Aquibium oceanicum: one gene and its partner. The protein of the gene in region 1 interacts with the protein of each later gene in a pairwise test. Links are inferred from orthologs where the notes say so. Each region holds a gene or a part of one and is shown on either strand. Other genes may lie near its edges.

The links.
Region 2: the proteins of BSQ44_RS16995 (region 1) and ndk interact in binary tests that used the Escherichia coli proteins (3 or more experiments, as listed by UniProt). The link is inferred for Aquibium oceanicum from one-to-one orthologs.

Annotation. Positions count from the first base shown.
Region 1 is NZ_CP018171.1:3,466,457-3,481,526, reverse strand. Bases 5,918-8,917 are described here. They hold BSQ44_RS16995 (5-formyltetrahydrofolate cyclo-ligase), read left to right. Parts: upstream 5,918-7,087; coding sequence 7,088-7,747; downstream 7,748-8,917. Other genes in these bases: BSQ44_RS16980 (hypothetical protein), read left to right, coding at 8,844-8,917; BSQ44_RS16985 (DUF488 domain-containing protein), read left to right, coding at 8,064-8,597; BSQ44_RS16990 (hypothetical protein), read left to right, coding at 7,860-8,042; BSQ44_RS17000 (MFS transporter), read left to right, coding at 5,918-7,091. Outside these bases: BSQ44_RS17045 (hypothetical protein), read right to left, coding at 1-609; BSQ44_RS17040 (PTS sugar transporter subunit IIA), read right to left, coding at 606-1,154; BSQ44_RS17035 (NUDIX hydrolase), read right to left, coding at 1,336-1,893; BSQ44_RS27765 (hypothetical protein), read left to right, coding at 2,523-2,645; BSQ44_RS26375 (YjiS-like domain-containing protein), read right to left, coding at 2,814-2,915; BSQ44_RS17020 (sulfite exporter TauE/SafE family protein), read right to left, coding at 3,120-3,866; BSQ44_RS17015 (GreA/GreB family elongation factor), read right to left, coding at 3,894-4,433; rnk (nucleoside diphosphate kinase regulator), read right to left, coding at 4,578-5,030; BSQ44_RS17005 (hypothetical protein), read right to left, coding at 5,351-5,566; more of BSQ44_RS17000, read left to right, coding at 5,829-5,917; more of BSQ44_RS16980, read left to right, coding at 8,918-9,467; BSQ44_RS16975 (hypothetical protein), read left to right, coding at 9,506-9,982; BSQ44_RS16970 (recombinase family protein), read right to left, coding at 10,689-11,345; BSQ44_RS16965 (hypothetical protein), read right to left, coding at 11,546-13,153; BSQ44_RS16960 (phospholipase D-like domain-containing protein), read right to left, coding at 13,165-15,070. UniProt on the Escherichia coli protein: Involved in the removal of 5-formyltetrahydrofolate.
Region 2 is NZ_CP018171.1:2,169,226-2,184,095, reverse strand. What follows is about bases 11,935-14,734. They hold ndk (nucleoside-diphosphate kinase), read right to left. Parts: upstream 13,646-14,734; coding sequence 13,223-13,645; downstream 11,935-13,222. Other genes in these bases: BSQ44_RS10745 (DinB family protein), read left to right, coding at 14,515-14,734; BSQ44_RS10750 (glutathione S-transferase family protein), read right to left, coding at 13,753-14,445; BSQ44_RS10760 (hypothetical protein), read left to right, coding at 12,676-13,089; BSQ44_RS10765 (molybdenum cofactor biosynthesis protein MoaE), read left to right, coding at 11,935-12,196. Outside these bases: purM (phosphoribosylformylglycinamidine cyclo-ligase), read left to right, coding at 1-651; purN (phosphoribosylglycinamide formyltransferase), read left to right, coding at 648-1,364; BSQ44_RS10815 (molybdopterin-containing oxidoreductase family protein), read right to left, coding at 1,366-3,474; BSQ44_RS10810 (23S rRNA (adenine(2030)-N(6))-methyltransferase RlmJ), read left to right, coding at 3,587-4,456; BSQ44_RS10805 (nuclear transport factor 2 family protein), read right to left, coding at 4,466-4,891; BSQ44_RS10800 (hypothetical protein), read left to right, coding at 5,031-5,471; BSQ44_RS10795 (glutathione S-transferase family protein), read left to right, coding at 5,527-6,123; BSQ44_RS10790 (outer membrane protein), read right to left, coding at 6,226-6,891; BSQ44_RS10785 (SDR family oxidoreductase), read left to right, coding at 7,295-8,056; excinuclease ABC subunit UvrC, read left to right, coding at 8,053-10,167; pgsA (CDP-diacylglycerol--glycerol-3-phosphate 3-phosphatidyltransferase), read left to right, coding at 10,848-11,432; moaD (molybdopterin converting factor subunit 1), read left to right, coding at 11,443-11,694; more of BSQ44_RS10765, read left to right, coding at 11,696-11,934; more of BSQ44_RS10745, read left to right, coding at 14,735-14,870. UniProt on the Escherichia coli protein: Major role in the synthesis of nucleoside triphosphates other than ATP. The ATP gamma phosphate is transferred to the NDP beta phosphate via a ping-pong mechanism, using a phosphorylated active-site intermediate.

The DNA of each region.
Region 1 (15,070 bases):
GCCGTCGGCTACGGTCCCGATCCATTCGCAGACGTGGTCCTCCGGCTCCCGCAGCCTGGCGAGCAGCTCGAGATACTCTTCCTGCAGGGCAGGCGTGTCTTCGCGTCTGCTTGCGCAGGAGAGGCGATGAAGGTCACAGGCAAGCAGGTATGCGTCGCGCCGCGGCTTGCGCCAGTAGACCCGGCGGCCGTCCGCCACATCCAGATATTCGTCGGCTGCTGCGATCGGGATGGCCTCCGCCGCATGCGGGACGAACTGCATCAAAGGGTCCGCTTCGTCATCACCGTCGCCGGGCTGACAGCCACTCGGACGGAACTCCAGAAGCTTCAGCAGGGACGCCGAAACCTGCCAGCTTCCAGCCGCCACGGCGGCAGCGTCCGGCAGCGTCAGCGCGCCGGTCGTGTGCAGGGCGTGGGCTATCGCCAGCCTTGTGCAGGTCTGCACGCCCTGCGTTCGCTCTGCGGGCGCCCTGGAAAGGGAGTTCCGGGTCCAACACTCCGAGACACGGTGGACGAATTCGACGTCGCAGCCGAGCGCGTCCGCCAGATTCCGATCTGACATCCGGCCGTCCAGCCAGCCGGAGAGCCTGTCCATCGCCATCGTGCTCATCGCCAAGCCCACATTGCTGCTGCCTGCGGCCGTGGCATGGCCAGGGGCCCAGGCGTGACTGCGGTCGACAGCGCGGAGACCGAGGGACATCCGGCATCTTTCGGCTGGCCGAGATGCTGCAGGACTTCCTCGGCCGACATAGCGGCCCTGACCTTTTTCAGGACCTGCGGACGGGAGAGGTGCCTGCAGAAGCGCGCCAGAGCGTTCAGGAATTCGGTAGAACCCTCGCGAGGCCAGACTACCCCCAGCACGACATCCACGCACTGCTCGTCGGACGCGTCGTAAGGGATCGGATGTTCGAGGACTGCAAGCACAGCAGCCGGCTCCCCCAATCCGCCCGGCATCGCGTGAGGCATGCCGATGCCTTGGCCGATGCAGGTGGCACCCAGCTTCTCCCTGCTGAGCAGTGCCGAAAGCACTGAAACGAGAGTAAGTCCGGTCCGCGAAGCAAGCTGACGCGCCATGGCCTCCAGAAGCGGGCGTTTCGCCTGCGCCGGATGGCGCATCAGGACGTCCTGGGGACGCAGGAGATCGAGGATTTCCATGAATGACTCCCCGCCCGGGCCGAACGCCGCAGGCGACCGCCCGGGATCGCGGGCGCGAAGATCGAATGAGGTTGCTTGAGCCTGGCGGACCCGGACGCTGAGCCAGGGGTCAGATCGCGTCCGGGTTAGATGCCCGCTTTGAGCAGGCGCGCGCCGTCGAGGCGCACGAAGGCTGGCATTTTCAGCATGGAGCGAACCTAACCGTTGTTGGCGACGAAGCAAGCCCTGAAACGGACCCGTTCCGGACTGCGACGGTTCGGCTGCATGACGGCAGTTCCGGCTGGACAGGCGCCGCGCCCGAGACGAGGGACGCGAAGATATCGCGAAGCCCGGCCTCTTCGATCGAGACCGCCGCCTCGGCAGGAGCCATCCAGCGACGGATTACCTTCACGTCGTTCGGCCAGCTGACCAAGGTGCCCCAGACATGGAGCCCATGGACCGTCACCTCGACCGCCTTGCGGCTGCCGCATGGTCGGAGTCTCAGCGCCACGTATCGCCCGAGCGGTTCGGAACCGACCCTTCCCATGATGCCGGCTTCCTGGAAGGCCGCGCGGTCGGCGGACTGGAGCTCCGTTCTCGTGACGGAAAAGCGGGCTGCCGGAACGCGCCAGCTTCCGCCCCTCCGCGGGCGCAGGAGCATGACTTCGAGGTTCCCGTCGCAGTTCATGCGCCACGGGAGCGCCGCGTGTTCCCTCAGGAGGTCGCCGGAAGCTGCAGGGTCATTAAGGGACTGCATCATGACCGCGTCCCCATTTCCGACGAGATCACGCGCGAAAGCGCGGAAATCCGGGACGGGCCCGCGGAGCTGTGGGCGGGCGGAGACAGGCACCAGGGACAACGGCTGGCGGACAGTGGGAGATGGCGGTTGCAGGGACGGCATATCAGCCGTGAACGGGGGGCTCTCATCGGACGCTCCATCGATGCGGCGCTCGGCGCCGCAGGATCAGACCGCAGGTTTCGTAGAGATTTCCCGGAGCAGGATCAGGTGCGGAAATCGGGGTGAGGAAGCCTGCTCCGGGGGCGGATGCGACCGTTCCCGGCAAGCCTCGAAACCTTGATGAAAGTCTCCATGCACATGCCGCCGATATAGCAGTTCGCAGCCCTCTTTGCGAGGCGACCTTATGTCGCCCGGCCAACGGCCATTTACTGCAAAGACGGTTTGACATCGCCTGCATCCTGGCCAAGATGCGGCGGTGATTGCTTTCTCCGAAATGCGGCTTCCTTTCCGGAAGCGTCCGAAAAACGGCATCTAGCCCTGGCTCGTGCAGCCTCGGGCGGCGGGCCAGGGACATTCCTTTCACATCATGGATCAACCGCGCCGCGAGCTGCCATGCAGCCGTGCGCGGCGCCGTCAGGAAGGAAGCCGTCATGGCGAAACGGAAGGGCAACAAGGAAGCCCGCAAGCCCAAGCAGCAGAAGGCAGAGAAGACCGGAACCGGTTCCGTGTCGGAGCTCATGGTGCGAGCGACGATGCCGGGCAAGCGGCGATAGGAAAAGCCCTGCACGCGGAAAGTTCTCCGCGTGCAGGGCTTCGTCGAAGGGTCAGAGAACCGCGAACGCGATGAGCATGAGCCCAAGCGTGCCGCACGCGATTATGACCTTGGTCGTCATGTCCAATTGGCGATCTCCATTCAAGCAAATGACCTGAGCTTCATCCGGTTACTTGTCCCGGAAGAGACCTTCGACCGCACGGGGAATGTCGTTGCGGGAGAGGCCGATGTCCCAGAGTTCCCTGTCGTCCAGGGCCTGAAGCTGGTCCATCGCCTTGCGTCTTTGCCATCGCCCGAACCCACGGACGATCATCCGCGCGAAAGCGGATCGCGGGCGAGGATTGTTATGATCAGACATGTCAGTCTCCGAAAAGCGTCCGGGCGGCGAGCCGCGGTCGGCGGCGTGCCCGGATAGCTGGTCCCCGGGGTCATTGGCGGATCAGCAACGCTCCTGACCGGAAGCGAGACGGGCGGCTCATGCGAAGGCCCGCCAGAAGAAGAGGGCACTCATCGATGCCCCGACGGCGATGACGATCGTCCGCACCACGGACGCAGGCAGCGCCCTTGCGACGGGGGCCCCGGCGTATCCGCCGACAGTGGCAGCGACCATCATGAGGACTGCCTGCGGCCACGCGACGATCCCGGCCGCCGCGAAGGTGGCTACCGAAATCCCGGACAGCACGAAGGACAGCGCGTTCTTGAGACCGTTCATCGCGTTGAGGTCGCGCATTCCCCACAGCGAGAACAGCGCCAGCAGCACGATGCCGAGGCCGCCGTTGAAGTAACCGCCGTACACGGAGACGAGCAGCGTTCCCAAGGCGCCCTCCGGCTTGCCCAGGCTTCGGCGGCTCGCCCACGCCTGGATGCGAGGGCCGAAGGCAAAAGCCAGGGTGGCCGCTGCGAGAAGGAAGGGGACCACGACGGAGAACGCTTCGTTTGAAGAGACGAGGAGCAGCAACGAGCCCGCAAGCCCTCCGATCGCGGTAAAGGCGACGATCTTCATCAGCCGCTTCCTGTCGTAGGCGGCGATCTCCTTGCGAAACCCGAGCGCTCCTCCGAGGTACCCCGGAAACACCGCGACGGCGCTGGTGGCGTTGGCGGCAACCGGGGGCACCCCCGTGAATACGAGCGCGGGGAAGGTCAGGAACGTGCCGCCGCCCGCGACCGTATTCAGCATTCCGGCGAAGAAGGCCGCCGCGGCGAGGATGAGGTATTCGATCATTTATTGCTCCTGCGCCGCGCCGGACGCTCAGGCGGCCGAAGGGCCTGGGTCGTCGAAGCCGTCATGCGACACCGGCACGAGGCGGGGCTGATCGTGAAAGGTGCCCCTGATCACCCGCAAGGACGGCTTGCCCGAAGTCGGTCCGCTCATCCTCTCCAAGGCCTCCTTTTCCCGTCTGGCCGCTTCCGGCTGGTAGTGCACTTCGTGAAGCAGGATCCGATCTTCCTCGCCGTCGGCGTTCGCGATCGTGAACTCCTGGCCCTCGGAAAGTCCAAGCAATGCGAGCCCGCGCGCCGTGGTGATCGGAAGGAACATTCCGATAGGAGAGGTCATCCGGTCGTGCGAGATGATGCGGCTGTCAGGCTCGCGGCCGTTGACGCTGAACGTCACGCGGCTGCTCAGGGTGGCGACGTTCACCGGAATATCGTCCCGGAACATTACGGTCGCCGCCTCGATCTTCCGCTTGAGGATCGGCGCAAGGGGATCGTCGCGGCCAAGGCAGCGGTCGCGCATGACCTCTAGGATGGTGAAGTCCTTGGTGGTGAGGAAGCAGGTATCTTTCGTCATCGCAGTTCTCCATCGCTCGGCTTCGAGCGGTTACGTTTCGGCGCACTGGAGAATCCCCTGGCCGCATGGCGCGGCTCAGGGGCGGCTATCCTGCGATGAGGCACCCCCCGAACAACGAGAGGCGGCACGGCGGCCGGATTGCGGTCATGACGCTGTCCGCAGTTCCTGCGAAGCCTCTGCCGGAAGCACAGAAGGCATCGGTGGGCGGACGGATTCCACCGTCAGGCGGTGAACGCGCCCGTCTCGCGCGGTCCAGTCGATCGACTGCCCGGCGGACAGGCCGATCAGCGCGACGCCGATCGGGGTCAGGACCGATACCTTGCCTTCGGCGATATCGGCCTCGCCCGGGAACACCAGCGTGACGTTCCTGTCCTCGCCGAGATCGCTGGTAAAGCGCAGGGACGATCCCATGCGCACCACGTCCGGCGCGAGCCGGCCGTCCTCGACGACCTTCGCGCGGTCAAGTTCCGCGAGCAGTTCTTCCGCCACGGCGCGGTTGCGGTGAGCCAAGGATTCGGCGAGCCGCCACAGGCGCTCGCTGTCGGTGCGCGTCACGGCGATCGCCGGCTTGCGGTTCTTCTTGGTCGGTTGAGCCATCTCCGGGCCCTCTCATGTAAGCGACCCGCGCACGCAGCCATGGCGTAACGCTTGTCTTCGGTGATCTGGGATTGGTTGCCGCTTTAGTGATGGTAGCTCCGGCGAACCGGAATTCAGCCTATGCCCCGCGGCCGGGGCGCGACGCGACCTGGCCGGGGGTCAGATGCCCGCGATGGGGCACACCCTGAAGAACAGAAGGAGGTGGCGGTCGGTGCTGCACATGCCCCAGACGTGGGCCTTCGCGACCGGAAAGTCAAGCCAAGGGAACCGCGCTGCCTTCCCAACGGAACGAGCCGGTCAGGCGGCTTTCCGGATTATCCTCACGCAGACCATGCGATGAGTGCGATCCCGACCAGGAACGGCACCCAGGCGATCAGCATGGGCGCCAGCTGGCTATGGAAACATCCGTAGACACCGACAGCATCCATATTGAAGCAATTGCGGACCGGGGTGTCGTTCGGGTAGTCAAAGGTGCGCGTATAGAAGCCGTTCGCGGAAAGCAGCACGCCGACTGCCAGCATGATCCACTTCGTCACGGCAATTTCGCGACCGAGTGCATCCCCTTGGCAGCATACCGCAGGTGATCACAAAGCCCAACGCCTGCTTCGGCGCGAATCCGACCGCTTCGAGTCTGCACACGCCCTCGGCCAATGGCGGGAAAGCGCCAGGCAGACGACGCATTCGAGGGGCTCCGTGCCGACCGGGTGGCATAAGCTCCATGCATCGACATCTACGGTAAGCGACATCTTGTGGCAGCAGCTTCGCTCCTTCACCGCCTTGCTTCTCGGGACCTTCCTGATGATGGTCGGGACCGGACTGGGCAACGTCCTCGTTCCGCTTAGGGCGTCCGCCGAAGGCTGGTCATCGACGGCCATTGCCTGGATCGGCACCGCCTACGCCGTCGCCTTCACCGCGGGCTGCATCCTGACGCCGCTCTTCGTCAGGCGCGTCGGTCACATCAGGGTCTTCGCGGTCCTTCAGACGCTGCTCGCCGCTTCGCTGCTGCTCCTCGCGCTCGTCCCCCATCCGGTCGCCTGGGGTTTCTTCCGTGCGCTGGGCGGCGTGACACTGGTCGGCGGATACATGGTCATCGAAAGCTGGCTGAACGAACGCGTCGACAACGCCAGCCGGGGGACGGTCTTCGCGGCGTACATGATCGTGTCGATGTCGGGCGTGGCGGTCGGCCAGTTCATCCTGCCGCTTGGGGACATCACGAAGGAGACGCTCTTCATGGTCGGCGCGCTCGCCTTCGGGGCGGCACTGCTTCCGGTGGCACTATCGGTCGCCCCTTCGCCCCAACCGCTGACGCAGGTGACCATCAACGCAGGGGCCCTGTTCCGGAAGTCTCCCGCTGCCGTCGTGGGATCGTTCCTTGCAGGCGTCATCTTTGGCAACTGGAGCTATTTCGGGCCGCTGTACGGCAAGGCGGCGGGACTGACCGAGACGGGCATCGCCACGATGATGACCGCCGCGATGGTCGGCGGCGTGGTCTTCCAGGTGCCGTTCGGATGGCTTTCCGACAGGATCGACAGGCGCTACGTCATGGCGCTGGCTGGCGCGATCGGCGCCGCGATCTCCGCCTGCATGGTGATGGTCGCTCCGACCGACCCCTTCGCGATCGTCACCGGCGTGTTCGCGCTCGGCTCGGTACTCTTCACCATCTACGCCTTGAACGTCGCCCACGCCAACGACCAGGCGAGCGCCGACGAGTTCCTGCAGGTGTCCGGAGGGCTGCTGATCGTCTACGGGATCGGCAACATGGTCGGGCCGCAGCTCGGCGGCAGGCTGATGGACGAGATGGGTCCGGACGGGTTCTTCGTCGCCATGGGCGGCGTATACGCGCTCTATGGCCTCTACGCGCTCTGGCGTTCAATGCGCAGCCCCGCCCTGCCGCCAGCCGAGCGGTCCGACTTCCGCATCATGCCGGCGCTGCCTGCACAGACGCCCGAATCCCTCGCGCTCGACGCGAGAACCACGGATGTCGCGTTGACAGCGGTGTCCGACGGAGCGACGGGCACGGACCCCGTTCGCGAACACGCAGCCACAGGAGGACGGACATGACGGACAAGCAAAGGGATGCGAGAGGCTACGCGTCACCACCCTGTTTCATGCACGAGCTCGATCCTTCCTATTCAGGGATTTCTCCGGGCGATGCACAGACGACCATAGATGTCGCGCGCTGGCGAAAGTCACAGCGGGAGCGTCTCATCGCAGAGCGCCTTGCCGTTCCCGCGGACGCGCGGGCAGAGGCGGCGCGTAGGATAGCCAATCGGCTCGATGCGGAGATCGGTATCGTCGAGGGCAGCGTCGTCGGGATCTACTGGCCGTTCCGCGGCGAGCCCGACCTCCGGGAATGGGCTTCCAGCGTGCCGGCACGCGGGGGTCAGCTTGCCCTGCCCGTCGTCCTGGAAAAGGGAAAGCCGCTCGAGTTCCGTACCTGGTCTGCCGGGGAGAAGCTGGAGAAGGGCGTATGGAACATCCCGGTGCCGGCTGGCGGCACGGCGACCCTTCCGGACATCGTCGTGGTTCCGGTGGTGGGCTATGACGACGCCGGGTTCAGGCTTGGCTATGGCGGCGGGTTCTACGACCGGACGCTTGCTGCGATGCCGAGCAGGCCGCTGACTTTCGGCGTCGGCTACGAGCTGGCGAAGCTGCCGACCATCTACCCGCAGTGGCACGACATCCCGCTCGACAGGATGATCATCGACGGAGCCTAGAGCAGCCACGTCGGCCCTCGATCCGCCGCCTCAAAGAGCGTCTGCCATCGCCTTCCGGAACAAGATGGAATCCAAGTCCGTTGGACGTGGATCCAAGCGAAGGAGACACCCGATGACAGCCAAGCGCGAACTGATCGAACCGACACCCGGGGACAAGCGGTATGTCCGCCGAGACGGCGAAGGCCGTTTCAAGGAAGTCGAGGACGTCGGGCGAAGCCTTGCCCAGGACCAGAAGCGGAAGGCGAAGAACGATGCGAAACCCGGGCAGGGAGATCGAGGCGACCGCAAGAAGTAGCGTCTCCGGCCCCGCCCGATCATGAGCCAGCCCTTCTTCACGGTCGGCCATTCGAACCGGACCGGCGACGAATTCATCGATCTGCTGCGCACGGCCAGGATCGGCATGGCCGTCGACGTCCGCAGGCTGCCCGGATCGCGGGCCCATCCGCAGTTCGACAGCGAGAACCTCGCTCAGACACTGGCCGAGGTGCAGATCGGGTACGAGCTGATCGTTCCGCTCGGCGGTCGACGAAAAAAGGTCGAGGACGTCCCTGCCGAAACGAACGGTGCGTGGCAGAACCGGAGCTTCCACAATTACGCGGACTACGCGCTTACAGAGGACTTCAAGGCCGGGTTCGACCGGCTCCTCGCCCTGGGGCGGGAATCCAGGTGCGCCATCATGTGCTCGGAGGCCGTCTGGTGGCGATGCCATCGGCGCATCATCTCGGACCATCTTCTCGCCAACGGCGAACAGGTCTTCCATTTGATGGGAAGCGGCCGTATCGACCCGGCAGTCCCGACTGACGGCGCGGTCTTTCATGACGGCGGTTCGGTCACCTACCCGGCGCGGTAGCTGGGACCCCAGAGTCCCGGCGCTTCAGGATTCGACCGTGAACGTCCGCGCCGATGGAAACGCCGCCCGGCATCGGCGCGGCGGCCCCGCATCCATGGCGAGTTCGTGTGGCTTGCGACAATGCTTGACGATCCTGGCTGTGTTCTGTATTCGTTCCGACGCCATGATCCGGACCCTGCTCATACGCTGATCGTTCCGCCGCCCGCGTGACCGCTGGCATGTCGAACGCGCGCATGGGAGCAGGCAATGGCCGCTCTGCAACAACCGGATCCCCTGCAGGGTCCCATCCCTACCAAAACAGGAATTGCGTCGAACCTGTTCAGGCCGTTCGGCACCGTGCGGTGCCAAGGCGCGCCGTCGTTCAGGACTCAGCTGGCGCGTGATCTTGCCTGCCTGCTGGACGTCGACGACGACGTCGCCGCATGGTCCTGCCTTCCTGCCGTCTTGGCGCGGGACGACCAGAGCCACGTACCCGACTTCCTGGTGCGCCGAGGCGCACGGCACGAGCTTGTCGATGCAGGAAGCGGACCCGGCTACGGATGGCTTTCTCACGAGGCGGAAGAGCGCGGCTGCGCCTATGTCGTTGTCGACTCCGCTGTCGTCCGTGAAGGATTCCGTCTCGCGAACGCGCGCGACCTTCTCCGCTATGCCCGTTGGGAATGCCCTCTCGGAGACCGCATCCGTCTGCTGGCGGGGCTCGAGGAGAACGGCACGCTTGGCGTGGCCGAGTGTCTTGGAGCGTTCAGGGAGACGCGTCCCATAACCGGGCTCGCCGCACTGGCCTTGCGTCGCTTCGTGTCGATCGACATCGACAGCGCGCCGATCGGACCGAACACATCCGTCAGGCTCTGGACAGCCTGGGGGTCATAACCCTGCAGCTTGCACGCTGCCTATTTCCGAGACGCCCCATGCAGAAAATCCTGAGCAGACGCGCCGTCTATCGGTCAGGTGCCGAGACATCGCGACGCATCCGTGCCGTCAGCATGCGCTCGATTTCCATCAGTGCCCCCGACTTGGTGCCCGGTCTCTTGCTCATGAATGACTGCAAGCGGCTGGTTCGCGCCGAGAAGCTGCTTGGCTACGCTACTGCCGTCCTGGCGCAGGTGACAATCGACGGCGTCGGCCGCTTCCCGAAAGCGCAGATCGTCTCTGCGATCAAGGCGCATGCCGAGACGTTGGGGGAGGATCCGCCGGAATACCGGACGGTCAAGAAGGGCATCGTCAAGTACCTCGACAGGCTGACGGATGATCCGTTGCGAGCGGTCGCCGAGCGGCCGCGGCCCGGCAACACCGTTCCGGCCTTCACGCACGAAATCGAACAGGCCATGCCGATTGACACCTCGGCTCAGCAACTCGCCGCTAGCGCAAGGCGGCGGTGGGCATAGATGAGGCAGGATTGAGAGCGCGACGTGATCCTATCCCAGGGAGCAGGACGCCGGGCAAATAACCTGCCTCCATGACGCGGACGAGTGGCAGGGGCGTCAAAACCGTTACGACTAAATCGGTGCGAGTCTTCTGAGGCGGCCAATATCCCTCATGCCCCCACGCGTGTAGAGTGCCATCCCACAGGATGAGGGGCTGTCCTGAAACTCCGGGCAGGGTTACAAAGCTGCCATCGGGTAGATCGCACAGGCGGGCTTGGTACCTGATTTGGCGTCCGAGCCGATCGATACGCGCCGTATGCAAGTGAGCGTCGATTTCGGACGCGCTGAGATGTGCATCGCTGGGAAGACCATGCGCTTGCCGCCAAGCTACTTTGAAAAGGTCATACCGTTTACGCTGGCACTCGGCGCAAGGGCGGTGTCCAGCCGCCATCATGGTAGCCTCATCAAGTGCGAAGAGCTCGGTGTATAGGCCGGGCGCGTTGATGGTCCGCCGGCGATCCTTGAATTCTAGGCGGCAGATGATCCAGTTCTTATGTCTATATCGTTTAGTGCCAAGTACACCCTCCCGATCGTGTAAGCAGCCGCGGTTACCCATAACGGTGCCGCGTGCGGGTACAGGCTCGAAAGTGCCAAACGGCGTCAAGCGATTGGGACGTGGCATAGTTCTTTCCGGTGCAACGGGTTGCAATTTCTTAAGTGGTCGCGGTCAGCCGCGGCGCAGAAGGCGGCTCACCGACGTTGGATGCCACACTCCACCTCGTGCGGTGCGAACCCCTCGAGCGTTGAGTGCAGCAGCAATGGCGCGTAGCGAAGTGACACCACTACTCTGAATGACATGGACGAGGGGTAAGATGTTGGTGGCGAAGGTTTCCGCCGCCTGGGCGTTTGCCGCCGCGCCGCGCCGCTGCGCTTCCTCGAGATTGGATGGGTTGCCGAGTCGCACGCCCGTCATCTTCTTCGCCTGAAGGGCGTCTTTCGTCCGCAGCGAGATCAGCGCACGCTCCTTCTGGGCCAGCGCTGCGTAGAGGTGGAGTACGAAGGGGTCCGTGTCGGCGCCGAGCTCTGCCACCAAGAAGGGCACCCGCTGCGTCATTAGTCCCGAGATGAAATGCACGTCGCGAGATAGACGATCGAGTTTGGAAACGACCACCGGCCCCTTGAGTTTCCGCGCCAGAGTAAGTGCCGCCGCCAGCACGGGGCGGCGGTCGAGCGCGTCGGCCCCTTTGCCAGTCTCGATTTCGTGGAACCACTGCACTACTTCAAGCCCTTCAGAAGTTGTGAAGCGTTGGATTGCATCGCGCTGAGCGTCGATGCCAAGCCCGGAGCGACCTTGCTTGGAAGTTGAGACCCGGATGTATGCCACTGCTCGTCGCATCTAGGGAGGCATGTTCCATTCCTAATCGAACATATAGGAATGTAACGCATGTCTAAGTGTTTGACAAATAAACATTTTCTTGTTTGCCGTTGGTCGGCGAACTTCGCAGCATCGATGGCCCTGGCGAATGGCAGAGGGGCGACGGAACACCTAGCGGTGCCACGGAAGCCGCCGGAAGTGCCTCGCTGTCAAACAACCATGTATCGACCGTCTGCATCTCGAGAGAAGAGACCGCACGATACCGCTAGGGAAAGCATCGTCTGAAGTCGGTCGCCTGTCGGCTCGTACACGCCTCTCGATGGCGATCTCCGGACCCTCATCCAGCCATCGCCCTCAAGTCCGATCCGGAGACGTTTCTTTCCGTCGCTGCCACGGACGGCTGACCAGTGGACATGCTGGCCGATCACCCAGCTCTCGACGATTTCCTTCCAGATGAAGCGCATCGGCCGGTCACCTATGGCCTCCAGCCGTCTGGCCATGAGCCCCATCGGAAGCCTGTCAGGGCGGCCTTCTACCCCGTCGGCGAGGCCGCTTGGGGGTCTTCTGCCCTCGAATGCATTGGCGACGGCCCGCACGATGGCGAATGAGCGGGCGGCGAGTGCAGGGACGCGGGTAACATCGCGGAGCTGCGCCTCGATGAGTTCGGCAATCATCGATACGGCGTCGGTCGTGCTCGCCGACGACGCGCCCGGCCATCCGATCGTGTCGCCCTCGATCTCAATCGCCAGAAGGAAGTCGCCGACGGTCGCCGAAGAAGCATAGACGAGGTCTCCCGCTGCCGCGGCTTCGTGCGCCCTCGCAATGATCTCCTCGGACGTCTTTGGCTGGTACATTGTGCCGATGCGGTCTTCGGAAAGTAGCCGCTCGAGCCAGAGAAGCATGGCCTCTGTGGCGAGCCTCTGGAGTTGTCTCGCCTGGAGGAGGCATAGCAGCATGCCTGAGATGGCAACCTGTTCGGGATCGCCGTCGTACACCGCGGGCAAATCGTGCCGGGCAAAATACCTTCTGATCGTGTCGACGGAGCTTGGCCCCTCCCGTTGCAGGAGACCGCGGACGAGGTCGATCGTGCCTTTCCTGCGCTTCGCCGCTCCCGGCGAGGCGGCGTGTCCGCCGATGTCGAAGAACAGATTCCTGAACACCTTCATCTCGATTTCCGACGGCGCGTCTACAGGGAGTTGCTGGGCGAAGGGAGCAATCTCATCTTCCGTGACAGAAGGAGCTTCGATTGCGAAGAAGCGCGCTGGCAGTAAATTGCCCACCCGTGCATTGAAATCGAGAACCGCGGGCATGGCCTCGTCTGCGATATGCCCGGAATCGGCACCAATGTAATGAAGGGACTTGATCGATGGGCCGTATTCGGTCGGAGCCATGAAGCTGGTGCGGCTCCTCCTGCACTCGTCCCATACCGGTCCACTGAATACGAAAGGCTCCCCGTCCGCTCGGCGGCCGATAGTCCGCTTCAGCGCCGACGCTCCCCTGAATGGACGGCCTGCGATCAAATGCGACCATGCGTAGAGGGCCTCATAGCGGTCAGCAAGATCTGCGATCAGCGCCGGATCGCTGTTCCCCGCCTCACGTGCGACGATGGAAGCCTTCCATGCGGCCCACGCCATGAATGTATAGGGACGGACGTGCTGCGTCACATTGTTGATGCCTGGAAGGGAGTCATCCATCAGATCGAGATTGAGCTGACGCAGGCCCACCGGATCGATGCCGCTTTCGTCGGTCCGCAGCTCGTCAACCACGCGGCACCCAGGAGCCTTCTCGAAAATCTCGTCGATTTCAGCCAGTCGCATGTCCGCGCCCTCTAGAGTGAAACATCCACAACGACCCGCCCGCATCGGATGTTGTCGCAGGTGGCGAGGCGCAACGTTCTCAGGCGTTTCTCCTGCATTCCTGGGAAGTTATGTCCGCACCTGCATGCCGGACGGGCAGCATAGTGGCGCTCCAGCCAGTATATCCGGTCGGGTCTTCCTTCGCCGGCCACATATCTGCGGAAGACCGCCACCTCCTGATCTGTTGCTCCTTCCGGCACAACGAAGGACGTAACCCTCGCTAGGAGCGTCCGCCGCAGGTCGTTGACAGTGTTCCATGTTGTGCGCGTCCTAAGAATGGAGCGCCACGCTGCGGACCACTCTTCCTGGGCAAACCCTCTGCCGAGGAGCTGCTGGTTGAGGCTTCCTGCCTTCGGCGACCTTTCACTCGCAAAACTGTCAGGCACCTCTCCGCTGATCCATGACTGCAGGAACTCATGCATTGTCACCGCTTTGTCCCGGTCGCCGATCACCAGTCGGCTGACGACGGCCGCCACGCAGTCATCGAGTCCAACCTGATCGTCCCCTAGCGGTCTCGCGCCCTTCGCAAGGGTGAGCCAGCGTTCGAGGTAGGGGGCAAGAAGCCGTTCGCCTTCCTCCGCCCTCGGAATAATCCGCACGATCATGTCGAAAAGAACGTACAGGCCGTTCCCGCGGGCTGACCCCGCGGGAACCTGCTCCAGTCTTGCGAACAACTGCGCGAAAGCTCGTTCAACGAGCTGTTTCTTAATCCTTTGGCTGGTGCCGCCCGTGTTACCTCCTTTGCCCGGTCCGTCTTTCCGCTCTCTGGAGCCTTCCCTCTTTTCCTCATCCTCGTCGTCCCCCGCATCGTCGCAACCGCCGAGAAGCGAACTGGCGAGATGCCTGACAAGCGCATCGATCAGATCGTCATGTCCGTGGGTTCCGGATCCACTGCGCCAGGTCTCGGTCATGTCGAGCGCGCTCTTCGTGCCGAAGGCCCCTTTCACGAACAGGTGCGGGTCCGGGGCGGTGGCCTTTCGCCCACCGCCTGTTCGTTCCGCAGCCTCTAAAAGCGCGGATGGTTCTCTCGCCATGAACTCGAGAATGAGCGACATGTCGCCGACGGTGCCGAACCCCGCCACCTGCCGTCCGATCGATCTCGCCAGTGGCCCTCGGCGGTTCATCGCATCGAGGAAACCGCGCAGCATAAGCCAGCCCCTGACTTCTTCGGATCCGCGGACAAAGATAACCTGCACTGATGAGCCGAAGGAAAGGGGATCCACATCGCTCGGCACAACGACCGTGAAGGACCCGCTGTCCGCGACGCACACTCGGCCGGCCGCAGCGCGGCGCGCACCAGCCGCCAGTATCGCCTCCCACTCTCCGGCAACACCGTCTGCCCCCACCATCCTGCCGGACAGGGCGCCGCCTCCATATTCCACGACGAGGGCGGCCCCGTCGCGGTTTTTCGGCTCCTTTTCGCCCGTGAGGCTCACTTCCTTGTATGCCATACACGGCGACCATCCGAAGAGTGGCGGGCGGTCGTGTATCCTCGCCACAACGGCCTCGACGTTTGCACCCCCAAGCGCCGCGATGGTGGCGTTCGCGCTGCCTCCCACGATCAGGCGCCCCTTCGAGCATTCGATGTCGAACAGCTTCGAGTGTAGCGATCTGTCATCGCTGAAGGCGTCGCATGCCACAGGCGACACTTCGAGACCGTCGGCCACGGCCGCGTCGAAGTCGAAGACCGATGGCGCAATCGTAGGCACTGCCACCGACACTCGTTCGCAACGGAGAGATTTGCATAGGAGCCGGATGCCGTGGTGCCTTGAGAAGAACGGTGACACCACGCTCACATGCACGGCACCACCAAGATCGGCAGCCATCTCCCCGATCTGCGTGGCAAGGGGTCTATCCATCGTATGAAGAAGCCGCGAA
Region 2 (14,870 bases), 1.3 Mb from region 1 along the record:
CTCATCGGCGGCGAGACCGCAGAAATGCCTGGCATGTACGCGGAGGGCGACTACGACCTCGCGGGGTTCGCCGTCGGGGCCGCCGAACGCGGCCTGCTGTTGCCGACCGATGACATCGCCGAAGGAGACGTCATTCTGGGGCTCGCGTCTTCGGGCCTGCACTCGAACGGTTTCTCGCTGGTGCGCAAGATCGTTGAGAAGAGCGGCCTCGGATGGGACGATCCGGCTCCTTTCGCCGAGGACCGGAGCCTTGCCCGCGCCCTGCTCGAGCCCACACGCATTTACGTAAAACCCTTGCTCCATGCGGTGCGCGGCACCCATGGCATCAAGGCCTTGGCCCACATCACCGGCGGCGGTTTCCCCGACAACATCCCGCGGGTACTGACGGACGACTGGTCCGCCGAGATCGATCTCGAGGCGATCGACGCTCCGCCCGTGTTCGGCTGGCTGCAGAAGACCGGCGGCATCGCCGACCTCGAGATGCTGCGAACCTTCAACTGTGGCATTGGCATGATCGCGGTGGTCGCCGCCGGCCAGGCCGCACAGGTCGCCGCCGTACTGAACCAGGCCGGAGAGACGGTCTCGCCCATCGGTCGCATATGTCCCCGCCGCGACGCCGGCGTCATTTATCGCGGAGCCATCGAACTGTGAGCACAAAGAAGCGGGTCGCCGTCCTCCTGTCCGGCCGTGGCTCGAACATGGAGGCGCTGCTGGCGGCGGCCTCGTCGCCGGAGTATCCCGCCGAGATCGTCGGCGTCCTCTCCAACAACGCGTCGGCGCGCGGGTTGGCGACCGCCCGCGCCCGCGGGATCGAAGCCGTTTGCGTGCCGCAGAAGGGGTTCAAGTCACGGGCGGAGCACGACGCCGCGGTTTCGGAGGCGCTGTCCGAATTCTCGCCCGACATCGTGTGCCTGGCGGGCTACATGCGCGTCCTCACCGCCGACATCGTGACGGCGTGGGCGGGCCGCATGATCAACATCCATCCGTCGCTGCTACCCGCGTTCCCGGGCCTCGACACGCACCGCCGAGCGCTCGAGATGGGCGTTCTCATCCACGGCTGTTCGGTCCACTTCGTGACGGAGAAGACCGACGACGGCCCGATCATCGCCCAGGCCGCGGTGCCTGTGCTGCCGGAAGACGACGCCGAAACGCTCGGGCAGCGCGTGCTGACCGCCGAGCACCGGCTCTACCCGATGGCGCTGTCGCTGGTCGCGCGCGGCGAAGCGCGGCTGGAAGGAGACCGGACCGTCTTTGCCGGCGCGGGCGGAAGCGATCCGGACCAGCGGCTCTTCTCGCCCTCGCCGGAAGAGATGTTCCGCCGGCAGGAGACCGACCTGGAGCACCTGGCGCGGTTCACGCCTTAGGTCAGCCCGCCGCCCTAACCCACACCCGGTTGTCGTGGAACGCCGCGCCGCCATAGGGGGCCGCGGCGTCGGCGCCGGTGAGCACGTTGATCCCCTCCCCGCGTTCATGCGCTGAATTCGGCCAGATGCCTTCGGCGATGACGACGCCGCGCCGGACGCCGTCGAACACTTTCGCATGAAGCACGATCTCGCCGCGGACATTGCCGAGTTCGACGCGGTCGCCGTCGGCCACGCCCAGCGCCACCGCGTCGTCGGGATGGATCAGAAGCTCCGGGCGCTTTTCGCGCGTCACGGAGCCGGGCGTCTCTGAGAAGCTCGAATTAAGGAATGAACGCGCCGGCGATGTGGCCAGCCGGAACGGGTGGTTCTCGTCCGCGACCTCGATCAGGTCGACGTGGTCGGGATACTCCGGCAGCCTCTCGTGCGGCCCCATCAGCCCCATCGACTTTGGCGGCTTGTTGGGCGCGACGCCGCCCTGCCATTGCGGCTTGAACCGGAACTTTCGGTCCGGATGGCCGAAGCCTGATAGGTAATGGGCCGTCTCGAATTCCGGCTGCAGGTCGGCCCAGCGCTCTTCCATGAACGTATCGAACGTGCCGAGACCACGCTTTTCCAGCATGATCTCGATGTGCTCGCGTGCTGTCATGCCGAAGCCGGGCCGGTCGGCCACGCCCAGGCGTTTCGCCAGTTCGTCGATGACGAAGAGGTTCTGGCGCGGCCCTTCCGGCGGGTCCACCAGCTTCGGGCCGAGCGTGACATGCTGGTTGCCGCCGCCCTTGTAGATGTCGTGATGTTCCAGGAACATCGTCGCGGGCAGCACCACGTCGGCGAGCTTCGCCGTATCCGTCATGAACTGCTCGTGGACGCAGGTGAAGAGGTCTTCGCGCAGCAGGCCGCGCTTCACCAGGCGCTGCTCTGGCGCGACGTTGGCCGGATTGGTGTTCTGGACGAGCAGCGCGGTCACCGGCGGACCGCCCTGCAGTGCGTCGGCGTCTCCGGTGAGGACGCGCCCGATCTGCGACTGGTCGAGATGGCGGATCGACGGGTCCATCATTGCGCCGCCCTGGACTAGGGACGAATCGAGCTTCAGCACGCCGCTGTTGGAATGGAAGGCGCCGCCACCCTCATATTGCCAGCAGCCGGTGACGGAGGCGATCGAAAGCGCCGCATGCATGTTTACCGCGCCGTTGCGCTGCCGCGCAAAGCCGTAACCGAGGCGGAAGAAGGTCCGCTTCGTCGTTCCGACCAGCCGGGCGAAGGCCTCGATCTCCCCGACGGAGAGGCCGGTGATGGCGGAAGCCCATTCGGGCGTGCGCGAGACCAGGTGCCGTTCCAGCCCGGCCGGATCGTCTGTGTACTTTTCGAGATAGTCGCGGTCGGCGAGCCCGTCGCGGAAGAGCACGTGCATCACGGCGCAGGCGAGCGCGCCGTCGGTGCCGGGCTTCAGGATCAGGCCCATGTCGGCCTGCTTCATCGTCGCGTTGTCGTAGATGTCGATGACGACGATCTTCGCGCCGCGCTCCTTGCGGGCGCGCACCGCATGCGTCATCACGTTGACCTGCGTAGCGACCGCGTTTGTACCCCAGATCACGACGCAATCCGACTTCGCCATTTCGCGCGGATCCGGGCCCGCGAGCCGGCCGGTGCCCATCACGTAGCCGGTCCAGGCGAGATTGGTGCAGATCGTGTCGAAGAAGCCGGAATATTTCTTCGCGTGCCGCAGCCGGTTGATCGAATCGCGCTGCACCAGGCCCATCGTGCCGGCGTAGTAGTAAGGCCACACGGTCTCCGAACCGTGCCTATCTTCCGCCCTCAGGAACTTTTCGGCTACGAGATCGAGCGCGGCTTCCCAGCTCGCCTCCTTCCAGCCGCCCTCCCCCTTGCCGCCGGCGCGCACCAGCGGCTTCAACAGGCGGTCGGGGTGGTGGATCCGCTCGGAATAGCGCGCCACCTTGGCGCAGATCACGCCGGCCGTATAGGTGTTCTCCTTCGCCCCATACACCCGGCCGATGCGATCGGGTCCCAGGATCTCGACGTCGAGCGCGCAGGTCGAGGGGCAGTCGTGCGGACAGGCCGAATGGCCGATGCGGATGGGCGCGAGCTGGTTCATGCCGGGAGAGTAACCGCTTTCAGAAGCCCGTTACAGGCCGCCCGGACGATTTCGTTTGATCGGATCGATCACGCGTGGTGATGCATTCGGGAAAGAACGTGAAGCCGCAGCCATGAACTACCGCCACGCCTACCACGCCGGGAATTTCGCCGATGTCTTCAAGCATGCCGTGCTGGGGCGCATCGTCGAGTACCTGAAGCACAAGGACAAGACGTTCCGGGTGATCGACACCCATGCCGGCACGGGCCTCTACGACCTCTCGTCCGACGAGGCGCAGAAGACGGGAGAATGGCGGGGTGGTATCGGGCGGCTGATGGACGCCAGCCTTCCGCGGCAGGCCAGCGACCTGCTGGCACCCTATCTGGATGCCGTGCGCGCCCTCAATCCGGATGGAGGCGTGCGCCACTACCCAGGCTCGCCGACACTGGTGCGCCACCTGCTGCGTTCACGCGACCGCCTGACCGCCGTCGAGCTCCATCCCGACGATGCCTCACGCCTGAAGGCACGGTTCGCCGGCGATTTTCAGGTCCGCGTCATCCAGCTGGACGGCTGGCTGGCGCTGGGAGCACAGCTTCCGCCGAAGGAGAAGCGCGGCCTCGTGCTGATCGACCCGCCCTTCGAGGAGACCGGCGAGTTCGACCGCATCGCGGAGCGGCTGGGCCGGGCACACCGGCGCTGGCCTGGCGGCATCTATGCCGTGTGGTACCCGATCAAGGATGGCGGCGCGGTGAACGCATTTCACGACGCACTACGTGGCGCGAAGATTCCGAAGATTACCGATTTTTCGATCCTCGTCCGGAAACCATCGTCCGAACCGAGGCTCGACGGCTGCGGCATGCTCGTCGTCAACCCGCCCTTCACGCTGGAGGAAGAGATGCGTACGATCATGCCAGCACTGTCGGCACGCCTCGGCGAACGTGGCGCCGGGAACTGGCAGATCGAAGAGATCGCGGGCGAGGCCCCGCCCTCCGACGACGCTTGAGAACGCCGACTAACGGAAGACCCTTCGCTTCAACCTCTCCAGGCCCAGGAAGAAGCCGCCGATGCCGTTCGGGCCGTAGGGCTCGTAGGCGCGCATGCTGACGATCAGCCCGTCCTCCACGTCGACCACGAAGACCTGCGGGAAAGACAGTTTCTGACCGCCCTTCAGCACGTGGTTGGTGTCGATCTCGAAGGCCGCACTGCGGCCATCCGCGCCCTCGAAGACCCGCGCGATCCGGAAGCCGAACTGCTTCATGACCGAAAGTCCCCAGACCAGACCCTTCTCGATCTCGGTCCGACCGCGCATCTCTGGATTGGGATAGTGCGGATCGATCAGCACGCCGTTTTCTGCAAAACACCCGAGCGCTGCGGGTATGTCGGCCGCTTCCGCTGCCCTGAACAGGCGTTCGACGACGCCCCTGACGTCCTCTTGCATCGGCCGATCCCCCTGCCCATCGCAAATTCACGTTACGCTTCGGGGCGGGAAAGGCAACCGATCCGTCTTGACCGGTGTCCCTCCGGACCGCAGAGTGCCGCCTGAACTTGAAGCACCCCACAAAATCCGGCAGGTCCCCATGAACCGTCTCGCGGCTTTCGCAACATCAGCGGCAATCGCTGCCGGCGCGTCATTGCCGGTCACCGCACCGGCAAGCAGCGCCGATCTTTCCGGCGGCTACTATGTGGACAGCAGCATCTGCAGCGAAGGATGGGTGCTGAAACGCGTCTCGGACAATTTCCGCTATCAGGTCCAGCACGTCCCGAACCTTCCGGACGTCGCGATCGTCGATTTCCGGAACGTGCAACTCCAGCGCTATCTCGGTTCGTCCGAGACGTGGCCGGTACCGCGCACCTATTGCGAAGCCACGGTCACGCTGTCCGACGGACTGAGCCGCACCGCCTGGTACTTCATCGAGGAAGGCATGGGCTTCGCAGGCGTCGGCTCCAACGTCGAAGCCTGCATCGACGGGTTCGATCGCTGGAATGTCTACGACGGCCGCTGCCGCGTGGCGCGGTAGGGTTTCTTTCCCTTCCATCGAACCCAGCACCACGTTCCAACCGAACCGGATCCCGATGACGCGCATCCTCTTCTCGAATGCATCGCCCTACAGCGCCAAGGTCCGCATGGCGGCGGCCTATGCCGACATTCCGTTCGAATCGGTCGCGGTCGACACTAATGCCGAACCGGCCGTGCTGATGGACGCCAATCCGCTCGGCAAGATCCCGGTGCTCCTGATGGACGACGGCGCCGCGATCTTCGACAGCCGGGCCATCACCCAGCAGCTGAACCGCATGTCCGGCAACCGGCTCTTTCCGCGCAATGCCGCCAAGCGCGCCGAAGCCGAACGCCTGGAGGCGCTCGGCGACGGCATCGCGGATTGCCTGCTCGCGCATGTTTACGAGCGGCGCTTCCGCCCCGAAGACAAGATCCATCAGCCATGGCTCGACAAGCAGTGGTCGAAGGCGGTGCGCGCGCTGGATCATTTGAACGCGAACGCGCCGCGGCTGGGAAAGAAGATCAACGCCGGCCACATCGCGCTGAGGGCGGCGCTCGGCTATCTGTCGCTGCGATTCGGCGAGGACTGGCAGCGCGGCAGGCCCAAGCTCAAGCGCTGGATGAAGCGGTTCGACAAAAGCTTTCCCGAACTGCTCGAATACGTTCCGAAATAGCCCGTCGCGAGGAACGCTCTCCTGACACACGAAAGGCCGGACCCATGAGGTCCGGCCTTTCGCCGTTCTGGTTGGCTGGCCGACTGTGTCGGCTGCCGGGACTTAGAACTTGAAGCCGAGGCCGAGCAGGAAGTTGTTGGACGTCGAGTCCACTTCCGTAGCGCCGCCGGTCAGGGCGAAGTCTTCCTTGCCGAGATCGGTGTAGCGGTATTCACCGCGCACGAAGACCTTCTCGGTCACCTTGACGTCCGCACCGACGCCGGCTGTCCAGCCGAGCATGGTGTTTTCGTCGGAGGTCAGGCCGTCGGACACCTCGACACGGGCCGCGGCGCCACCGCCGGTACCGTAGATCAGGATGTTGTCGGTCGCGGCGACGCCCATGCGGGCACGCAGCGAGCCGTTCAGCCCATGATCGGTAGCAACCCCGGCATTGGCGCCGTCGCTCCAGTCATAGCCGATATCGCCTTCGAGACCGTAGACGAACATGCCGCTCTGGCCGTTCCAGCCACCGAACACGCTACCGTTGAAGCCATCGGTGTCGATGGAATTGCCCGGAACCTCGTCTTCGCCGCTGAAGTTGTAGCCGCCCTGGATACCGGCGTACCCGCCAGCCCACGATGCGACGGGAACCTGGTCGTACTGGATCGGCGCCGGTGCCGGCGGCTCCTCGCCGATGACGTCGGCCGCGAAGGCAGGCATGGCGCCCATGACGGCCGCGAGCCCGAAAGCAGCGGCAACGTTCCTGCCGGAGAGAATCTTGTTTGACATTGTCATAGCTCCTTAGCCGTACTTGCGGAGACGCTCGGTCTCCTACTCTGAAACGCGCCCCGACCCGCGGGGAGGAATGTTCTCGGGCCGGGCGTGTTCCCAATGTCGGTGACAAATGAGGCTGAACCGAAGGTCAAAAGGGGTCATCGGCTGGCGGCGAAATGGCGGAAAGATGACGTGTCATTCATGCAACAGGGTCTGACACCGACCCGTCTCCCGGCAATGAAGGCCGAATGCGAAATGCCGACAAGTTTATGAAAACTCTAGAGATTGCCGGCCAGGCCTTCTCGACAAGCCAAGAGGCTATCGCCGCCCTGACCGTGGCAGCTATCGGCGGGAGGCCGCTTTCTTTCGCGTTTCGGCCGCATATATGAATGGAACACTAACGAAGCGGGTGGAAATCATGGCGAAAAAGGCGGTTGCGCTGGTCACCGGCGCGGCGAGGCGCATCGGCGCGGCGATCGCGGCCGACCTCGCCGCGAACGGCTTCGCCGTCGCGATCCACTGCAACCGCTCCTGCGCGGAAGCCGAGCCACTCCGCGCCTCGATCGTCGAAAAGGGCGGTAGGGCTGCGGTCGTGCGCGCCGACCTCGCGAATCGCGAAGAAACGGCCGGGGTGATCGAGGCGGCGGAAGCCGAACTTGGCCCCGTCCGCCTCCTGGTCAACAATGCGTCTGCCTTCGACAGGGACGAAGCGCAATCGCCCGACTGGAGCACCTGGGACCGGCACTTCGCCCTGCATCTCGAAGCTCCGGTCCAGCTTTCGTCCGACATGGCGCGGCGGCTCCCGGAAGGAGAAGCGGCGCTCATCGTCAACATAATAGACCAGCGCGTCTGGAAGCTGACGCCGCAGTTCTTCTCCTACACCCTTTCCAAGTCGGCGCTGTGGACCGCCACGCAGACCATGGCCCAGGCTTACGCGCCGCGCATCCGCGTCAATGCGATCGGTCCCGGTCCGACACTGCGGAACCAGCGTCAGCGCGAATCGGATTTCGAACAGCAGAAAGAGGGCCTTCTCCTCAAGACCGGCCCGATGCTGACGGAATTCGGCGCCACGATACGCTATCTGTGGGAGACGCCGTCGATCACAGGCCAGATGATCGCGCTCGACGGCGGCCAGCATCTTGCCTGGCAGACGCCCGATGTGACAGGCATGCACGAATGAACTCGACCAAGACCGAACACCGCCCGCTTCCCGCGGGCCGCAAGGCGCGACCGGAAACCGAGAGTGACGACGTCGCCGGCTTCCTGCCCGGCGCGGAAGGAGACGATTCGGACGGCGACGAAGACACCGACCTGGAGGCCTTCGAAACCACGGCGGCAGCCTCCGACGTGCCGGCGGTCGAATGGGATTCGGCTTCGATCGACGCGGAGGGCAAGAGCGGCGCGGACGTCATCGCCCATTTCGTGAAGCGTCTGCCGAACGCGCCCGGCGTCTATCGCATGATGAACGCGGCGGGCGACGTGCTCTATGTCGGCAAGGCGCGCAGTCTCAAGAAGCGCGTCTCGAACTACGCGCAGGGCCGGTTCCACACCAACCGTATCGGACGCATGGTGCGCGAGACGGTCTCGATGGAGTTCGTCGTCACGCGGACCGAGATCGAGGCGCTGCTGCTGGAAGCGAATCTGATCAAGCGCTTGCGGCCGCGCTTCAACGTTCTGCTTCGGGACGACAAGTCCTTCCCATACATCCTCATGACCGGCGACCATACCGCGCCCGGCATCTTCAAGCACCGGGGCGCGCGCTCGCGCAAGGGCGAGTACTTCGGCCCCTTTGCCTCCGCCGGCGCGGTCGGCCGCACCATCAACGCGCTGCAGCGGGCGTTTCTGCTCAGGAGTTGCACCGATTCGGTCTACGAAAGCCGGACGCGACCTTGCCTGCTCTACCAGATCAAGCGCTGCTCGGGCCCCTGCACCGGCGAGATCGGCGAGGCCGACTACGCCGAACTCGTCAATGAGGCGAAAGACTTCCTGTCCGGCCGCAGCCAGAAGGTGAAGGCGGAGATTTCCGGCGCCATGCAGGAGGCCTCCGAGGCGCTCGATTTCGAACGCGCGGCGGTCTTCCGCGACCGCCTCGCCGCACTCAGCCACGTCCAGAGCCACCAGGGCATCAATCCGCAATCCGTCGAGGAGGCGGACGTCGTCGCCATCCACCAGGAAGGCGGGCAGAGCTGCATCGAGGTCTTCTTCTTCCGCACCGGGCAGAACTGGGGCAACCGCGCCTATTTCCCGAAGGCCGACCCCTCGCTGGAATCCGCCGAGGTGCTCGGCGCCTTCCTGGCACAGTTCTACGACGACAAGCCGTGCCCGCGGCATATCCTGCTGTCGCACGTCGTCGAGGAGCAGGAACTGCTCACCCAGGCGCTCGCCACCAAAGCCGGCCGCAAGGTCACGATCTCGGTCCCCCGACGCGGCGAGAAGAAAGGCCTGGTCGACCACGCGTTGCAGAACGCTCGCGAGGCGCTGGGCCGCCGGATGGCCGAGACTTCCTCCCAGGGGCGGCTGCTGGCCGGACTGGTCGACGCCTTCGGTCTGCAGCGGCCGCCCCGGCGCGTCGAAGTCTACGACAACTCCCATATCATGGGCACGAACGCCGTCGGAGCGATGATCGTGGCGGGCCCGGAAGGCTTCGTGAAGAACCAGTACCGGAAGTTCAACATCCGCTCGACCGACATCACCCCCGGCGACGATTTCGGCATGATGCGCGAGGTGATGCAGCGGCGCTTCTCCCGGCTGCTCAAGGAACACGGCCAGTCACCCGGCGCGACGGCGGATAGCGGCGGCGCGGAAGGCGAGAGCGAGGATGACAGCGGCGCCTTCCCCGCCTGGCCCGATCTCATCCTGATCGACGGAGGCGCGGGACAGATGTCCGCCGTGCGCAAGATCCTTTCAGAACTCGGCATCGAGGACCGCGTGGCTGCCGTGGGCGTCGCCAAGGGCGTGGACCGCGACGCGGGTCGCGAACGCTTCTTCGTCGCGGGGCGCGAACCCTTCATGCTGCCGCCGCGCGATCCGGTGCTCTATTTCATCCAGCGCCTGCGCGACGAAGCCCACCGCTTCGCCATCGGCTCCCACCGGGCGCGGCGCAAGAAGGAGATGGTGCGCAGCCCGCTCGACGAGATCGACGGCATCGGCCCCTCGCGCAAGCGCGCTCTGCTGCACCACTTCGGCACCGCCAAGGCGGTCGGCAAGGCCGGCGTGGAGGATCTGATGACGGTCGAAGGGATCTCGGCCGGAATCGCCCGGCAAATCTACGAGCATTTCCACGAAAACTAGAACGCAACGCGCGTCGACGGGTTTGCCAAGGGGGAATCTGACGAGATAATCTCGTTCGTGCGCGCCGATTGCGCACCTTACGCACAAGCGAACCATTGTCGCATCCGGTTTCGACTCACAGCTTCAGCATCAGGATTTGATCCAATCCGATCGCCTTGTGCTTGGAAGGAAAAAACTGGACGCAAATTTTCCTGGGGAAACTATCTCTTGTTGCTTCTATTTTTATCAATTATTTCAATATCTTAATCGATTACAACTTCAAGGCCTCTGGGCGTCTAAAAATTTCCCGATTTTTTCCTTGCCAACCCCCGAAAAATGGCGTCCCTAAAAGTACTGCGAGACAGAATCCAAAATTGATCTTATCAATGAAGGATTCCGTCCGCCGATGTCCAAACGCCCCCGCCTCCCTGGCGATCCTCCCACTTCTCGAAAGAAGCGTTCAGCCCCGCCGAGTATCGAATCGGTGTTCCGGCTCATGGCCGCGATCTTATACCTGCTGGCCAGCCTGTTCTGAGGAACGATGGATGTTTCCCTGGGACTCTATGCCTTGGCACGGTCAAGCCCTCTGCAATCACAAAAAACAGTGTTCCGTCCGTGGCCCAAGAAGGCCCCGGCCGGTTGCGGTTGACCCCGGCCCACTCCATCTGGTTTGTGTAGCGCTCACTTCGGTCCGGATTTTCATGGCTAGACGCGCATTCAACCTGCCCAATCTGCTGACGTATGCGCGCATCCTGGCCGTGCCGCTGGTGCTGCTCTGCTTCTATCTCGAGGGACGCACGCGGCCGACCGACTTCTGGCGCTGGTCCGCCTTCGCCATTTTCGCCGTGGCGAGCATCACCGACTATTTCGACGGCTATATCGCGCGAATCTGGGCGCAGACGTCGAACATCGGCAAGATGCTGGACCCGATCGCCGACAAGCTTCTCGTCGCGGCGGTCCTGCTGCTGCTCGCTTATGATCGCACCATCGACAAGTGGTCGCTGTGGGCCGCGATCATCATCCTGTGCCGCGAGGTGCTGGTGTCGGGCCTGCGCGAATACCTCGCCGAACTGAAGGTGAGCGTGCCGGTCACCCGGCTCGCCAAGTGGAAGACGACGCTCCAACTCGTCGCGATCGGATTCCTGCTCGCCGGCCCCGCGGGAGACAAAGTTCTGCCCTATACGACCGAGATCGGGATCACGCTGCTATGGGTCTCGGCGCTGGTGACGCTCTATACGGGCTACGACTATTTCCGCGCCGGCATCAGGCACATCATCGACGAATGACGGCAAGCTCATGAAACTGATCTATTTCGCCTGGGTGCGCGAACGCATCGGCCTCTCGGAGGAAGAGGTCACGCTGCCGCCGGACGTCGCCACCGTGAAGGACCTGCTGCGATGGCTGAAGGCGCGCGGCGAGGGCTACGAGCACGCCTTACAGCACCCGGACGTGATCCGCGTTGCGATCGACCAAGAACATGTCGACCATCGCGAAACGATCACCGGCGCCTCGGAGATCGCGCTGTTCCCGCCCATGACCGGAGGATGACGTGCCGGACGCACCCGTGACACCGGTGGTGCGCATCCAGGCGGAGGAATTCGACCTCGCCGCCGAGGCGGCCGCCCTGTCTCGCGATCGCCGGGACGTCGGCGCGGTTGTCACCTTCTCCGGCATCTGCCGCGACGACGCGGGCACCCTCGCCGCGCTCGAACTGGAGCACTATCCCGGCATGGCGGAAGCGGAAATCATGCGCATCGCCCGCCAGGCCGCGGAGCGGTGGCCCCTGACCGGCCTCACCGCCATCCACCGTCATGGCAGGATCGCGCCGGGCGAGAACATCGTGCTCGTCGTCGCCGCTTCGGCCCACCGGCAGGCGGCGTTCGAGGCCGCCTCGTTCCTGATGGATTTCCTCAAGACCCGCGCGCCCTTCTGGAAGAAGGAACACCGCCGCGACGGGACAGAAGGCGGATGGGTCGAGGCACGCGATGCCGACGACCACGCCGCGTCGCGCTGGGCGTCAGGGGATCAGCCGGCGGAAATCAAGTCCTAGTCATCGCCAGCCCACCTGCGTCATCTCAGGGCGCAGCCGGAGCGATAGCGAAAGCGCAGACCCTGAAGGAAGTGGCGCTCCGAATGCGCCATCAGTTCGGGTTGCGGCTGTCGATCGCGAGCAGCCGACCCCCACCGCCCGCCGCCGACGGTTAGCGAGGACACCCCCCACCTTCGTCATCCCAAGGCGAAGCGGAAGGGATAGCGGAGGCGCAGACCCTGGGATCCACGCCTGGGCATCGCGGCCACGGGAGGTGGTGCAGAAAGCCCCTCCTCCGCCACCTCACCTTCGCCACCTCTCAGGCATGGATGCTCGGCTCTCCCTCCGCTGCGCTCCGGTCGGCCGAGGATGACGAAGCGGAGGGGGCTGCCGGCGTGGACGAGACCGGTGCCTACACCAGCCGGATCAACGACTTCCTCGAATTCCATCCACGCGCCCGCGACCGGCGGCACAATGCCCGGTGAGCGAAAGGACGCGACATGGACGTGCAGGCGGCAATGGTGGACGAAAGGATGCTGCGGCGCGTCATCGCGCTGCTCGTCTCGTTCGCCGACCTGGCCGAGCGCGTCGCCGGCCGGTCCGCGCCGGTCCGCTGGCTCGTGCTCCTCATCCTGCGCCATGCGGAGATGGTGGCGGAGGACTTCGTCTTCGACGCAGCGGGCATGCCGCCCGCCGCGCTCGAAGGAATCGCGGCGGTCGGGAATGACCCTGACGATGCTCTTTGCCTCGCCGCGCGCTTCTACGCGCTGGCGGTTGCGCTCTGCGCCCTGTTGCCGATCGGGGGCCGGTTCGACTGGCGGTCCGTGCAGCGCAGCTTGTCATCTGGCCCCGTCGCACCGGGCTCGGGCCGCGCCCTGAGCGGCTATGCACCGAAGCCCAACGACACGTCGTAAAGCAAGTCGGGGTAAGACAAGTCGGGCTCCCCGGACGGTCGAATTGCTTCGCCGTTCGTATGAGCTTCGCCGCGCCAGAAAAAAGGCCGGCGCAAGCGGCCGGCCTTCGATATTTTATCCGCGAGACGGATGATCAGCCGACGATCTCGATGTCGGAGAACCAGTACTTGATCTCCTGCGCGGCGGTCTCGGGGGCGTCAGAGCCGTGCACCGAGTTCTCGCCGATCGACAGCGCATGCGCCTTGCGGATCGTGCCTTCGTCAGCGTTCGCCGGGTTGGTCGCGCCCATCACTTCGCGGTTCTTTGCGATGGCGTTCTCGCCCTCGAGCACCTGGACGATCGTAGGGCCGGAGGACATGAATTCCGTGAGCTCCTGGAAGAACGGCCGTTCCTTGTGCACCGCATAGAAGCCCTCGGCCTCGCGCAGGCTCATCCACACGCGCTTGGACGCGACGACGCGCAGGCCCGCATCCTCGAGCATCTTGGTGATCGCGCCGGTGAGGTTGCGCCTCGTGGCATCGGGCTTGATCATCGAAAAGGTGCGTTCGATCGCCATCGTCTGTTCCTTCTGAAATCGGATTGGGAAAGTGGCGGCTCTATACAGGCCGCCCCCGACGATGCCAAGGGGACAAGATGGCGGGCAGGCAAGCTTCCAGCGGCCCCTCAGGCCGCCGCGGGAACCTTCGCGCCGAGGCCGTCGTGCAGGTGCAGACACCGCTCGAACCAGTCGCGGATGGGATCGTCCTCCGCGAGCGGCTGGTACGACGAGACGATGCGCGCCCACTGGAAGGCGCCGAAGACGATGTAATCGCAAAACAGCGGAGACTGACCTCCGATGAAGGGCTGCACGGAGAGCGTACTGCGCAGCGGCTCGAGCGAAGCCCGGAACGCCACCAGCTTCTCCTCGCGCCCGACCGGCACCTCCTCGATTGGTTTGCCGAAGCGCTGTTCGCGCGTGCGCCGGAAATGCGCCTTGTCCTCGGCATCGAGACAGTCATGGATGTCCATCAGCACCGCGGCGCCGAGATAGGTATGGATCGTTAGCTGGGTCCAGCGCTCCACGAAGCGCGCCATGGCCTTCCCTCCGTCGCCGCCAAAGAGCGTCGGCCGGTCCGGATAGGTCTCCTCCAGATAGAGCGCGATATCGAAGGAGTCCGACACCAGACGGTCGCCGTCCCTGATCAGCGGAACGGTCTTGGTCGCGCCCTCTTCGACCCTGGGAATGGCCGTGAAAGGAGCCGGCATGGACTTGTACTCCAGCCCCTTGTGGGCCAGCGCCATCGATATCTTCCAGCAATGCGGGCTGAACGGCCGCGCGGCGTCGGCACCGACGAGTTCGTAGAGCAGAATGGCCATTGGAACGGCTCCCCGGCAGGTGTTAATGGAGGCGGCAATTGAACCCGTCTCGACCGGAAAGAAAAGAGGATGAAGCACCATTTTCAGATGCTCGCCGCCTATAACGGTTGGGCCAACGGGCGACTCTACGATGCAGCCGCCGACCTGACGGACGCCGAGTTCGCGCAGGACGTCGGCGCGTTCTTCCGCTCGATGATGGGCACGCTGAACCACGTCCTCGTCGCGGACCGCATCTGGATGAAGCGCTTCACCGCCCACGGCGAGGCGCCGCGGTCTCTCGACGCGATCATCCATCCCAATCTCGACCCGCTGCGTATCGCGCGCGAAGCCGAGGACGAGCGGATATTCGGCTGGATCGACGGCCTCGGCGAGGCGGCCTTCGCCGGCCGCTTCTCCTACATCACCGTCACCGACATGCGGACCGT